DNA from 3 places in the Paenibacillus sp. DCT19 genome. Region 2 is predicted to be linked to each of the others. Evidence: predicted binding sites of a transcription regulator. Region 2 holds the regulator's gene; each other region holds the start of a gene.
The links. The regulator NrdR, encoded in region 2, represses ribonucleotide reductase genes. The targets are predictions, from matches to a motif close to AACACNATATATNGTGTT.
Positions count from the first base shown of each region.

Region 1: the regulator NrdR is predicted to act here: its motif matches at 1,445-1,462, upstream of DMB88_RS27905 (anaerobic ribonucleoside triphosphate reductase).
Region 3: the regulator NrdR is predicted to act here: its motif matches at 3,524-3,541, upstream of DMB88_RS10415 (adenosylcobalamin-dependent ribonucleoside-diphosphate reductase).

Region 1 is NZ_CP029639.1:6,161,064-6,166,035, forward strand. Features, by position in the region: gene DMB88_RS27900 (histidine kinase dimerization/phospho-acceptor domain-containing protein) at 1-1,030, opposite strand, end outside; gene DMB88_RS27905 (anaerobic ribonucleoside triphosphate reductase) at 1,510-3,471, shown strand; gene nrdG (anaerobic ribonucleoside-triphosphate reductase activating protein) at 3,468-3,977, shown strand; gene DMB88_RS31825 (methyl-accepting chemotaxis protein) at 4,134-4,972, shown strand, end outside.
Region 2 is NZ_CP029639.1:2,165,658-2,170,629, reverse strand. Features, by position in the region: gene DMB88_RS09770 (copper amine oxidase N-terminal domain-containing protein) at 1-544, opposite strand, end outside; gene DMB88_RS09765 (CAP domain-containing protein) at 580-1,368, opposite strand; tRNA gene DMB88_RS09760 (tRNA-Ala) at 1,802-1,873, opposite strand; gene nrdR (transcriptional regulator NrdR) at 2,081-2,548, opposite strand; gene DMB88_RS09750 (alpha/beta-type small acid-soluble spore protein) at 2,665-2,886, shown strand; gene DMB88_RS09745 (lytic transglycosylase domain-containing protein) at 3,053-3,616, opposite strand; gene coaE (dephospho-CoA kinase) at 3,613-4,209, opposite strand; gene DMB88_RS09735 (MntP/YtaF family protein) at 4,219-4,972, opposite strand, start outside.
Region 3 is NZ_CP029639.1:2,300,102-2,305,073, forward strand. Features, by position in the region: gene DMB88_RS10400 (hypothetical protein) at 1-129, opposite strand, end outside; gene DMB88_RS10405 (YqhG family protein) at 312-1,508, opposite strand; gene DMB88_RS10410 (DEAD/DEAH box helicase) at 1,512-3,272, opposite strand; gene DMB88_RS10415 (adenosylcobalamin-dependent ribonucleoside-diphosphate reductase) at 3,603-4,972, shown strand, end outside.

The DNA of each region.
Region 1 (4,972 bases), 2.7 Mb from region 2:
TCAACAAGAGCACAGCTTGGTTGCCTGTACTCTCTTCATCCATAGTGGCGGTGATCAGCACCGAACCTGTCCGTGTATAATCGATTGCGTATTGCAACACATGCGCCAGCAATTGTCCAATTTTGATCTCATCGCCCACAAATACTTGAGATACATTCATCTCCAGGTTCAAACCAATCTCAATGCCTTTGCTAATCGCCTGTCCAACATGAAGATATACCGTATTCTCAATCGTAGACACCAGATCAAATGGATCATCGTGTATAACCGTTTTGCCCGAATCATTGATGTTAAAGTTCATCATGTTGTTGAGTAAGGATAATAATATATTGCCACTTGTCTCAATCATGTTCACATATTCCAGATGCTCTTCGGGCATATCTGGCGTCCGCATAAGATCCGTCAACCCCAATATCCCGTTCAATGGATTGCGAATTTCGTGGCTCATTAGCGCAATCATCTGCGTCTTCGTCATCGCTTCGGACTCGGCACGTTCCTTCTCTGCCTGCAACTGTGCCTTAAGCTGTTCCGTATCATTCAGTTTCTGCTCCTGCACCAGCAGGCTATCTTCGAGATCAACGACGTATCCGAGAAACACAGCCATCGCTTTCAGCGTTTTCATATCCGTTTCACTTAGCTGGTAGTCCGGATTGTCCATCAGGCAGATCGTGCCGAATGCTTCACCCGAGCGCCGTATAATCGGAACACCAATGAAGAATCGACTTCCCAGGTCATCGGTCACATTCATAGAACGAGTTAACGGATGCTCTGCCGTATCGACGATGGTTAGCTCACTGCTTTTATCTCGCAAAACCAAACTACAGTAAGATGTCTCAAATGGAAGCTTGCTCCCCCTCGTGACCAACTGCTCATGGCGGTTAAATGCCTCAAGGATCACATTCGTCACACCATCATTGCTGGCGACAAAGATGGTATTCACCTGCAATATCCCACTTAATACGTCCACGATGTGGGTCGCAGCTTCCTGTATATTTTCATAAAAGCCCCTTGCAACACCTGTGGTTCCCATGACTCACCCCTCTTGTCTAAGCTGCGCTTCAAATTAGAATCAATCCATAAAGATATATGAGGGTAAAAAAACTCCTGATCCAGTTGTCACAACCTGTACATATATGTTTTAACACCACGAACATTCAGAAGAATCACGCAGGCGATTCACAATCGCTTCTCATTCTGGCAAGCTCCTGTTTCGCTGCATCTCCATGCTAGGAATGACCGGTGATAATCTACCATTACTCCTAAATTCTGTGTCCGTGAACGAGATGTTTTGGCGCGGTGTAGCATAAAAAGAAATTATACTCTTCGAATTCAACTTTGGAAACCTTTATCCACATTCTACAGGTATATCTCCTATTCAGCTACGATTACGATGTGATCATTATCACACCCAAAAATCCATATATAGTTTATAACTGGATAATGAAAAACTACATGTAGTATTTAATCAGACTTAACCAATATATACTCTCATTATAGGAGGAACCTTAAATGAATATGCTTGAATGTGCCTCTCCGCCAGCAAACGACCTACTATCTGACCTTGGCAGACGAATTATTGGAGCTGAGGATGCGGATACGTTAAGGGAGAATGCCAACCTGAATGGAGATTCATTTAGTGGGAAAATGAGCCGGCTCGGTTCGGAAACAGCGAAGTGGCATGCCGTTCGCCATGTCCTGCCTGAAGGGCTTGCACAAGCTGTAGAGCATGGAGACCTCTATGTTCATGACCTTGATCAGTATGGACTTGGCACAACCAACTGTATCTTCATTCCATTTGACCGACTGCTCGCATCTGGATTCAATACGGGAAACGGCTCCGTTCGTACCCCTCAGACAATCATGTCAGCAATGGCGTTGGTAGCGATCATTTTTCAGTCTCAACAAAATAGTCAATACGGCGGTGTATCTGCCAATAAAATAGATTGGGACCTTGCACCTTATGTGCGACGCTCATTCCGGAAGCATTATCGTAAAGGGCAACGACTCTTTGCAGAGCATGCTTACATTCAGGATGAACAACTCTATCTGGATAGTACGGAAGCCCAGGAGCAATGCCCACATGCCTATGATTTTGCCATGGATGAGACAATCCTGGAGACAGAACAAGCTGCTGAATCATTGATCCATAATCTCAATACCATGAGCAGTCGTGCTGGAGGACAAATTCCGTTCACATCACTTAATTACGGACTCTGTACATCAGCTGAAGGACGACTCGTGTCTCGCTCGTTGCTAGAAGCTACTATTCGTGGTTTAGGAAACGGGGAGACGCCCGTATTCCCACAGCATATTTTCCAGTGTAAACAAGGCATTAATCAAGCTTCTGGGGAGCCCAATTACGACCTATTCCAGCTTGCCGTCACCTGTTCTTCGCGCCGCATGTACCCTAACTTCGTTAATGTGGATGCTTCGTTCAATCTGCCGTTCTATCAACCAGATGATCCGGACACCATCATTGCTACGATGGGATGCCGCACACGTACACTAGCAGATCGGTTCGGACGTAATCGTCAGAGCGGAAAAGGTAATCTGTCCTTCAATACGATTAACCTGGTTAAACTGGGGATTCGGTTCGGCATCTGTCAGGGAAAACGCGCTGTAGCCGATCGGACAGGCTTCTATGCTGCCCTTCAATCGGTTATGGAACAAGCAGCTTCGGGTCTGCTGCATCGATATCAGATTCAGAAAGCACAGCCAGCCAAAGCCTCAGACTTTATGATGCGTGAGGGTGTGTGGGAAGGCGGCAAACAGTTAGATCCAGATGAACCGGTGGCTGATCTCTTGAAACATGGTACGTTATCGATTGGTTTCATCGGTCTTGCAGAGTGTATGACTGCTCTATATGGTCGACATCATGGTCAAGATCCGCATATTCATCAAGAAGCAGTACATGTCATTCGTACGATGCGTGAATTCTGCGACCGAATGAGTGAACTACATAATTTGAACATTACACTGTTCGCTACACCTGCGGAAGGTTTATCTGGTAAATTCACAACGATTGATCGTAAGCGATATGGTTCGATTGCAGGTGTTAACGACCGTGAATATTATACGAATTCGTTCCATGTGCCTGTATATTACAACCTGCCTGCTTACCGTAAAATTGAACTAGAGGCACCCTTCCATACGTTATGTAATGCTGGAGCAATCTCGTATGTTGAGCTTGATGGAAATGTGCGAGCCAACACGAAGGCTTTCCAGCGAATTGTGCAGTATGCATTAGCACAGGATATTGGTTACTTCTCCATTAACCACCCTATCGATCGCTGCCCGTCTTGCGGCTATGAAGGTGTCATTGGGGAGAGCTGCCCAAACTGTGGCATTCACGAGAACAACGTGCATTTCCAGCGTTTACGCCGAGTTACCGGTTATCTTACCGGGGATTACAAAGTACGATTCAATGGTGCCAAACAGGCTGAAGTTCGAGATCGGGTGAAACATAAGTGAACCTGCACGGTTACATCCCTGAATCCGTCAATGAAGGCCCTGGCTTGCGTGCAGTGTTGTTCATCAGTGGTTGTCGCCATGCCTGTCCCGGCTGTTTCAGCCCAGACTCATGGAGCTTTCGTGCAGGTGAGCCGTTTACGAAGGAGAAGCAGCAGCAAATTATGCATGAGGTTACAACTCATCCTCTGCTGGATGGCGTAACCTTATGTGGTGGCGATCCCTTTTTCTCAGCAGCCGATCTGATTCCTTGGGTTCAACAATTCCGAGCACTACGCCCTGATCTATCGGTCTGGGCATACACTGGATTTACGTATGAGGAACTGGTGCTGGAGCCGTCTCGGGCAGCACTAGCCGAATTATGTGACGTCATTATCGATGGGCGTTATGTCGCCGCTGAACGAGATGTTTCTTTAGTGTATCGTGGCAGCCGTAACCAACGCATCATTGATGTGAGAGCAACACAAATGAACCAAGAGATCGTTACCTTGCAGATGGATGCATCGTAACGATCTTTTCTTCTTTCATAAGCATACTTCATAAGTTTTTACGCAATATCCGTTCTGACCTACTATTCACTCTCTTAAGTGACGATATATAATATAGGCATGTATTAAATGTATTGCTTGTATTTCATTTCAAGTTATTTAGGAGGATCATTACATATGGATATTGTTCAAGCACTAATTGCGGTGATGCCCTATTTTCGAGTGGCTATGCGTCAAGATGTAACCCTTTCCATTATTGATCATGAGAAATTTTTGTATTTTTCTGCGGGAGAATCACTGAAGCAGCTGAAATACCAAGCTGGAGATCCTCTGCTGGAATCCAATGTGAATTTTCGAGATCTGAAGGGCGGTACAGAGAAAAGATGGGATCACTATCCCAAAGAGTTATTCGGAATCCCTTTTGACGTTGCTTTTATTCCAATTAAAGATACTCAAGGGAACATCCTGGCTCTGTTAAACATCCTGTATAGCATGGATGACCAAGATCAGCTTCAACAACTCATGGATGCCGCGGACAATCTTACCAACCAATTAATGGACAGCGTGCAACATGTAGCTGCACACTCGGAAGAACTCAGCGCCACGACCGAGGAGATTCTGACCAATTCCAAAGAAGCCGTGCAAAAATCAGGCAATGTCAATCAGGTTGCCAGCTTCATTCGCGAAATATCCGAGCAAACGAACCTGCTTGGCTTAAATGCAGCTATTGAAGCTGCGCGTGTAGGTGAGGCAGGTGCAGGGTTTGGAGTCGTTGCCAAGGAAATTCGCAAGCTGTCCGTAGATACCAAGGATGCAACTACTCGCATTGAGGAATCTCTTCTAGCTGTTCGGCAATCAATACAGGGGATGGAAAATGAGATTGGTGAAATTAGTGCGAGTTCGCAAGAACAGGCAGAGCTCGTTAACAATTTTATGACAACGATTGATGAGTTAAATTCCACCAATCAACAGCTCAAACAATTTATTGATAAGATTATTAAAACAGATACACAATA
Region 2 (4,972 bases):
TCTCTTCAAAATCAACGGACAGACCCAACTGTTCAGAAACAAATCGCAGTGGCACAAAGGTTACACCCCGAACAACTTTTGGAGCTACGGAAACTGTCGTTTCTACACCATTGACCCGAACTTGCTGGCTACCCGTCTTCAAAACAATTTCCTTCTTATCATCTGAGATCCGAATGACTCGATCTGCTGGATCCCACTCGACGTCGAGTCCTAGTGACTCACTTACAAGCCTTAGTGGAACGAGCGTGCTTCCTTTTTCAATATAAGGACGATTCTCCTCATCAAAATATTTCGTTCCTGTACGTGTCTCATATGACCAACCTTTCTCAACAGAAAATTGCAGGTTCCATTTCTCCGTCTCGCCCGGATAGAAGTGCTGGGATAAATCATAGAAGTCTACCGTATAAGATAACTCGGTAGCCTGTCCACCCACTGTTCGCAAGCCACTAATGTTAACTTGGTATTTCCCTGTGTAGTCCTCTACTCCGTCCAGACGGAAAATAATAGCGTTAGACACGCCGAACCCACTTAACTGCACATTCATGTATAGATCCTTGTTGAGATCGTTATTTGTACTATCTAACGCCCATTTTTCTGGCTTTGTAGATCAGTGACTTGTACCTTTACATTCTGCAAAGAAGGCTTCTCATACTTATCAGGATTCAACGTGACCGACCATGGGTGAGAACCGCCAAATAACTGCTGCGGGAAATCTGCTGCCGGCCAGGCGATGTAATCATAATTCACTGCCTCAGCACGAGACTTGTCGAACACCTGCATTGAACCATATCCACCAGCGATACCAAAACCCACCTTCTGCAAAGAAGGATTGAGCACCCAACGGCGATGTCCTACTCGATCTGCATTCCTACCTGTATCTGGCATATAACCGTCTAATACATTCCTACTTAAGTTATCTCTTCCGCTTGACAGGTTACTACTTTTAGTGGATTCATAGCCTTTGTTATAGAAATCATCTGTCATATCTGCTGGTTTCTCAGGATAGTGAGACAGCTTATCGGTAGCAGCCAGTAAGACCGCACCATGCTGTGCCAACGCATTCAATTCGTCATCCAACTGCACATCACTTGGCAATCCCGCCAAGGCACGAGCAAGATTCGTAGCTAACAAGGCTTGTTCAAGCATTGTCTGATTCACTTTTCCGATCTCATATGGTGCTTTAAAGGAAGGTTCCGTATCATAAGTCTTTAATCCAACATTCATGTCCTGCAGTTGATTCCATGTTCGCTTGACCTCATCCCGTTCTGGAAAAACAAGTCCTGCTGCTGATGTCAGATTAGGCGCTAGCATAAATATCACAAGCCACGCCATCGTCACAGCAGACCATCGCAATACAATTCGTTTCATCTCTCTATATTCCCCATTCTCTTCGTTGCTATTAGTATAAGAAGTCTTTGATCTTAAAAATGGATGTTCCTCTAGCTCTAACTATGTATCTCTCCAGCAAGATGTAAGATGTACCTAAAAAAAAAGCTCACTCCTTTACTATCATATTTAGTTGCTTGTATGCCATAAACTTATAAACCTTCCATCATCATAACAGAACCCTTATGTGGGTTCTACTATATTTAACCAAGCTGACCAACCTTGCCATCAAGCACGGCAGCTAGAGCTGGGAGCTGCACGCGGGTGTGAAAATAGAGGCTTCCTTTAGTGATAGAAGCATCACCTTTAAATTTGTTCGTGTGCACTGAATTTTTTGCATATAAAAACTGCAATTTAACATAAAAAAACCCGCCAAACACTCGGAAATCCTTGTGTTTAGCGGGTTCTTTTAGTATGGAGCCTAGGGGATCGAACCCCTGACCTCTTCGCTGCCAGCGAAGCGCTCTCCCAGCTGAGCTAAGGCCCCAAGATATACAATGATAACTTGTCCACCACTACAACAATCCGCAGGCGACCCCTTTATCATATTCAATCGGTGTTTTACTGTCAATATCTTTTTCTGCTCCCACAAAGCTGACCAAAGGATCTGGAGAAGAACAATCTTCTTACCTGGAACACAATCATGACCACGTATCGTAACCCCAGCTTGCTCTTCTCCCTTTGCCTAGGAATCCTAATCCTCGAGGTCTTCTTTGGACAGCAATGATTTCAATTCTTTCATGAACATATTGATGTCTTTGAATTGACGGTACACCGAAGCAAAGCGAACATACGCCACTTCATCCACGGGAAAGAGTTGTTCCATCAATAACTCACCAATCTGGCGACTCTCCACTTCCGCATCAGCGGTGTTACGCAATGATTTTTCTGCTTCAGAAACCATCATCTCAAGTGTCTCCACCGAGACTGGACGTTTCTCACATGCGCGAATAAGCCCGCGGAGGATTTTATCCCGACTGAACTCTTCTCGGCTTCCATCTTTCTTAATAACAATCAGCGGTGTTTCTTCCACCATCTCAAAAGTGGTAAATCGGCGGCTACATTGCTCGCATTCACGACGGCGACGAATGGATTTTGCTTCATTGGCCGGACGGGAATCAAGCACCTTGGTGCCCATAAAAGCGCAATAAGGACATTTCATTTTTCGATCACTTCCCATGTTTGACTTTTTTCCATAAGTTCCCTGTAAGCATTTTGTAATGAAAATGGTATCTACGACACATAATACTTTTACCAACCGCGAGGAGGTGAACAGCAATGGCACAAAGCAACGGTAACTCCAACAACTTGGTGGTAACTAAAGCTTCCGCAGCCCTGGAACAACTGAAATACGAAGTTGCTCAAGAACTCGGAATCAGCATCCCACAAGACGGATACCAAGGTAACATGACTTCTTACGAGAACGGTTCGATCGGTGGATACATCACGAAGCGTCTGGTAACAATTGCAGAACAGCAATTGGCAGGTCAATACCAATAATATCTGCATCGTAATACGGTATTATAGAGGAGCATGGGGCGACCGGTGAACAACCGGTCTGCTCTGTGCTTCTACTATTATAACCGGCTCTTGTACCGTGCATGATGCCATTCGTTTTTTCACAAATCACCTGCATCTAACTACAGCATCCCACGATATATCCGAACTAGAACGTATTATAGATCTTAACATATTGATTATAATAATAAATAACGCGTTGTACATAGTGCCGGGTTTCGCCAAAAGGAATGTCCTTGACTGTATCAAAAGAACCATCCCACACGCCATCTCGGAGCCAGCTACTTACTTTACCAGGTCCTGCATTATATGCAGCAATCATAACCGCTTCGTTGCCATCGAACTGATCGGACAAGTTCTTCAAATACCAAGTACCAAGCTGAATGTTCCTTTCAGGCTTATGCTTCAGTTCTTCTAATGACGTACCCGGAATTTTGGCCTGCTCCATAATCCAATTTGCCGTATCAGGCATAAGTTGCATGAGTCCGATCGCACCGCGTTTGGATTCCAAGCTTGTTTTGAAATTAGTCTCTACCTTAATGATCGAAGCAATTAGAAACGGGTCTACCTCATAGCTATAGGATTGTGCCCGTATCTCATCCTTATATTGAATCGGGTAGAACCACGCCATCCAGTTCGTATTCAGGAACAGCACTAGAACGAAGGAAACAAACATCAACAACAGTACTCGTTTCTTACGCAGCCATTTCATATTAAACCCTTACCTTGAAGGAGAGATATGACTTGTTGCTCTGTATCGGCCCATGATCCGCTGTTATCAATCACGATATCGGCAAGCTGTTTCTTCTGCTCAATGTCCATCTGGGCTGCAATCCGGGCATCAGCCTGCTCACCAGTCAACCCATCCCGGCTCATTAATCGTTCTCGCTGTAACTCTCTAGGTACGTATACAACGACGACTTCATCGAACCCTTTTTCCAGACCCGACTCGTACAATAACGGAATATCCGATACGACAAGCTTATCCGGGTGTGCCTGCTCATATGCAGCCGCTCGTTCTCTCATCTCTCGGCGAATCGCCGGATGGGTAATAGCCTCAAGCGCTTTACGTTCCTCTGGATGCTGAAAAACAATACTACCTAGCTTCTTGCGATCCAACGTCCCGTCTTCATGAAGAATGGCTTGTCCGAACCGCTGAACAGCGGCAGCCAAAACAGGATGCCCGGGCATCATAACCTCCCGGGCAATAACGTCTGCATCAATGAGCAGTGCTCCTTTACTGGCAAGAAGGGCGGAAACACTGCTCTTTCCTGTGGCGATTCCGCCGGTTAAGCCAATATTCATCATTTCACCTCACAACAGCTTCATTATTCCCATAAACATTAATAACAGTGCTGGCAACACGGACAAGCGACGCATCCATTGCAACGCAGCAAAACGAAGTCCAACCTTCATCCCAAGTGACAGAAACGCTCCACTGAACAATGCAATGACAAGTGCTGTCCACAACGTTGGAAATCCAAGTAATGCTGCTCCAAGTCCTGCACCGAATGCATCCAGTGATAGAGCAATCCCCAGCCACATTGCTTCCTGAGTCGAGATGCTTCCCGAATTATCCATATCTGCCTTGGAGGGACTTCGTAGTATTTGAATCACGACGCCTAATTTTCGAAGTTCTAAGGTGAAGACCATCCGCTCCACAGATCCGCCTGAAGCAGATTGCTCCAGTTCCAGTGCAAGAACCTGATTCCTTCCTTTGGAAGTTACGTCTTGCTCTGTCAAGGCTGATGTTCCGATGGCTCTACGCTCCACATGCTCACTTGCCGAGTCTTCCTCCGTACCTTCGTCTGTCTCCGCTTTTTCCTTACTCTGCTTGCGAATAAGCTGGAATAGTGACCATCCACCAATCACAATCAAGATCACAGCACCAACTTCGGATGCTACATTCGGTGAAACTACACGGGAGAGAAGCACTCCCACCTGCATAGACAAGGCAATAACTAATCCCGAACAAATGGAGATAACAGCAATGGACAACAACGGAATCTTGGTTTTGCGCAGCCCATATGTAATCCCGACTCCAAAACCATCTAAACTAAGCGCCAAA
Region 3 (4,972 bases), 130 kb from region 2:
TGGAGGGACGCTTCGATCCTCGGCACTTGCAATCGACCAGAAGGTAGATAAGGCTGCACAACTGAGCATAGCTAGAGTGATTGTGGCTATTCTCCGTAGTAAAATCCATTGCGTAGCGTTTCGTTCCAAATAAACACCTTCTTCTTCGGGATACTTTGAATCAAATTTATCTATGACATATTGGTTACGTGAGCGACGCTAGTATTCATTCTAGGGGACAAGTTATGCAAAGGTTGCTGTAACCTGTCGGGCAACTGAATATGAATAAACACTACTTTTGCCAGCATTTGCAGGAAAAGTAGTGTCTTCGTCTATCTTAAGTGAAACATGCCGCTGCTGATAGCGGTAACCTTCACTTTGGGTTCATATTGCCAGATCATTTCCGTTCGGCGTGTCTCATATTGCAGTTTCATCGCCTCACGATCCATAACCGCTTGTTTTGCTTTTTCTTGCTCTGGATCTGCTTCGGTTTCTAACGGAAAGGCTGGCTCAGCTGCCAGTTCTACATCCTCTCGAATACGATTATTCGTCACCATATCATCAGTCGTTACACTTGTTCGTAAATGAGAAGGTTTGAGTGCTGAAGAGACATGTTGAATGTTAGCGTCAGGTGTGCTCGTAGCATCTACCTCAGGCATGTCCTCACGCAATACAGCTTCGTAGTACGTATCTACGACGTCAAGCTCCAGTGCAAGCCTCTCTTTAGCCTGTTCTGCCCAACCGTAATCAAGCTGAAGCAAACGGTTGGTAAGATGGGATTCTAGCGCTGCTCCAGCAGCAGATAATGAAATTTTTGCCGCCTGCGCATGCATGTTCTCTGCCAATCGTGGGCTAAGGTCGCGACGGTTAAGCTTTGCCCCGAATTGCTCAATAATCTCACCGGAGCGAAGAGAAATGCCGAGAAAATGAAGCTCCTCCCGTTTCAGATCACAGGCGAATTCCACCTTGAAGCAAACACCAAGCCAAGGTTCATAGACGGCTGGCGCTGTAGCTCGCAACTGTCGTTTGGCCGCCTGTTCGAACAGGTTAACGAAAGCCCCGCCTTCACGTGCCGCATCAAAAATTTGCTGAAGTCGGCGGCTGCCATAAACGACATCTTCACGCAAAATACGTCCTGGCCCCAGTTGCGGTAGGGAAGGGGTGATACCGAAGTAACGTCCCAGAATGGTTTCTTTCACAGGCTCAGCACCTGGGGGACTTGTACTGGCTCCGCCACTGGCTGTACTAGATCCAACTGGAGGATTCGCCTGGGCTGCAGTGGCTTCCGCTGCCTCGATCGCTTGCTTGTAAGCTTCCGGGTCAAATACAAAAGTAAATGACATGGTTTCTGCCGGTGCACCTGTACGTTCTACAAATCCCCAATAATACGGTCGGTTCGTCAGCGCCTTATCGGCTTCGGGGGAAAGTTTAACCGTCACATGGGCGGGAGAGCGCTCTATGATCTGACAGTCCATGGCTTCAAGATAGGTGAGCACATAAGCCTGAATCTCGTGCGGTGACATGGTCATAGGTTAGCTTCCTCCTTTACGAAGATCGAGCTTGGTAATCAGAGGTACTTCATCTGCGACCTCGCGCTGAATGGAGTTCAATGATTGTCCTAGTGAATCCATCTTGTGACGCAGGTCCTCTTCATTTTGAGATTCCAACAAAATTTTGGTTAAGCTTTTCTCGATCGACTCCTTCTTCTCAAGCCGCTCCAGAATAACATCCAGTCCACCGATAACCATCTCGAACATGTTGATTTTCTCATGCAGCAGATGCAGAATATGCTCTTCAATGGTACCTGTCGTGGATAGATTGAAGATATTAACATCGTTTTGCTGTCCCAATCGGTGTACCCGTCCGATCCGTTGCTCCACCCGCATGGGGTTCCAAGGCAGGTCGAAGTTAATCATATGGTGACAGAATTGCAGGTTGATACCTTCACCACCAGCTTCGGTTGCAATCATGGCCTGAACGCGTCCGCGGAAGAGATCCATCATCCAGTCTTTTTTCCCGCGGTTCATGCCGCCTCGGTAGGGTACAGCAGTAAGTCCATTATTGCGAAAATAGTTAAGTAGATACTCCTGCGTTGCCCGGTATTCTGTGAAAATAATGACTTTCTCATTCATATTGCGAATAAGTTCCATCGTTTTCTCGGCTTTGGTATTCTCCTTAATCGCTTTGATATGGGCTACAAGTTCCCAGATGGTATCCCGAAGAGGCGAGTCAAGCGGAAGCTTCTTCGACAGGTTGACGAGTGTTACGAATACGGCATCCCTACTGCTGCACACTTCTCGCTGCAACGTAACGAGTGAGAGCATGCTGCTCAGATTGCCACCAGTTTCCTGATACTGATCCTTTACAAATGAGGTTACACCGTCATATAGTGCCTGTTCTTCGGGTGAAAGTTGGAGGTTGACGTTCGAGACGTTTCGCTTCGTAAACTGAACAGGTCCTTCGCCGCGTCGGTTGCGAATCATGACTTTGGACAACTCATCCTTGAGCTGTTCCTGGTTTTTCGGAACCCTTTTATCAACGACGAAGTTGGCGGCAAAATCACCTTGACGGCCAAGTTGACCTGGTTTCAGCAGGTTAATCAGATTGAACAGCTCACTCATATCATTCTGTACGGGGGTCGCTGTAAGCAGTAGACAGTATTTTTTGCGCAATTTCAGCATGAATTGATAGTTTGTTGTTTTCTTGTTTTTGAGCTTATGAGCCTCATCAATAATAATCATGTCATAATCGATATTCAGTAACATGTCTTTGTGCGGATCACGTTTGGCAGTGTCCATGGAAGCAACAACGACCTCGTTTTGCCAGGAATATGCCTTTTTCTGAGCAACGGCAGGAATGCCGAATTTCGAATTCAGCTCTCTTACCCATTGCAGTACAAGGGAGGCAGGGACGAGGATAAGCACTTTGGATACAAGGCCACGAACCATATATTCTTTGAGGATAAGGCCGGCTTCAATCGTTTTACCCAGTCCTACTTCATCAGCGAGAATGGCTCGGCCAGACATTTCAAATAATACTTTACGCGCAGTGTCCATCTGGTGAGGAAGCGGGGTCAGACCTTGTAAATGCTTCAAACACTGGATTTCATCAAAGTTCGGAATCAGATTCGTCTGTTCGGCCTGAATCCCTAATTGAAAGAGTCGATAATCTCCCCAAGGTCCCCCTTTATCCAAACGAGACTCAAGCTGGGTAAGCCAGCTTCGATCAAACTCCAGTGGTACGGGCATTTCGGATATAGGCTGTTTGATGTGATGCGGATTGTTCCGGTTCATGCTGCTACCTCCCATGCCATTCAAGATGACGTTTAATTTCGTAGGTAATAGTATGGACGAATGAGAGACAGTTCATAACCGGATTCATATTTCGATCTGTACGGCTGTATCTTCCCAGAAAGTTCACAGAGTACATATACATGCGTCTGAGGGCGTGTGGTGAAGCTTGTCCGAGTATAGATAAGTACGAGAAACGACTATGATATAAATCACATGGAAAATCAATATATAGTGTAATATACTGAATTATAATCACTATATGTGGTGTTTAGTCATAATTTAATCGTAGAGCAAAATTGAACCGTTATTCCGGGGAGGCTGAGCGTGGCGATGAAAACGAACAAACAATCACACAAGTTGGAAGGACTAAGCGAAAAAATATTTCTGGACCGGTATGCCTGGAAGAACGCAGATTCGAATCATGCAAAGGTCGGGGATGTTGTATTGGTATTAACGAAGGATGATCCCAAATTTCCAACGAAAGAAGTTGGGGAAATTATAGAACGTGAGGGTCAGCTGGTACAAGTGAGAACCCGAAGCGGAGAGATCGTTAAGACAGATGTAGAGAAGCTGACGCTTAATATAGAAAAGACACCTGAAGAGATGTGGGATCGTCTGGCTAAAGCGATGGCCTCCGTTGAATCAACCGCTGAACAACGAACCATATGGGAATCTCGATTCCGTTCGGTATTGGAGGATTGGAAGCTTGTACCGGGAGGTCGAATTGCTGCGGGTGCTGGTGCGAGTGATGAACTAACGCTATTTAATTGTTATGTTATTCCTTCGCCGCAGGATAGCCGCGGTGGCATTATGAAAACGCTGACCGAGATGACTGAGATTATGGCACGTGGAGGAGGCGTGGGGATTAACTTGTCCTCTTTACGTCCTCGCCGCGCCGTTGTTAAAGGGGTCAATGGGTCATCGAGCGGTTCTGTGTCTTGGGGTGGCTTGTTCAGTTATACTACCGGACTGATTGAGCAGGGAGGAAGCCGGCGAGGTGCCTTGATGCTGATGATGAACGATTGGCATCCTGACGTACTTGATTTTATTACGGTGAAACAAACCATGGGTCAAGTAACGAATGCGAACCTATCTGTGTGCGTAAGTAACGGATTTATGGAAGCTGTTAAGCAGGATGGTGACTGGGAGCTCGTATTCCCAGATACAAGTGATCCAGACTATGACACGGAGTGGAACGGAGATCTACAGCAATGGAGAGATGCTGGTCGCTCGGTCATTCCATATCGCACGGTTAAAGCGCGGGAAATTTGGAGTACCATTATTGAATCTGCTTGGAAATCCGCAGAACCGGGTGTTGTATTTATGGAATACTATAATCAAATGTCGAACAGCTGGTATTTTAACCCGATCATCTGCACTAATCCGTGTGGCGAACAAGGTCTGCCAGGATGGGGTGTATGCAATCTGTCCGCGATCAATCTATCCAAATTCTATGATGCAGAGGCAGACGATGTAGCTTGGGGAGAACTGGCGGAGACGACACGCGTTTCGGCGAGATTTTTGGATAATGTAATTGATGCGACGCCATATCATTTTGAGGAGAATAGACAGAATCAGCAGCATGAACGTCGGGTAGGTCTTGGTACGATGGGACTGGCGGAGCTGATGATCAAACTTCGCATTCGATATGGGAGCCCGGAGTCACTGGAATTTCTGGATAAACTGTATGGATTCATGGC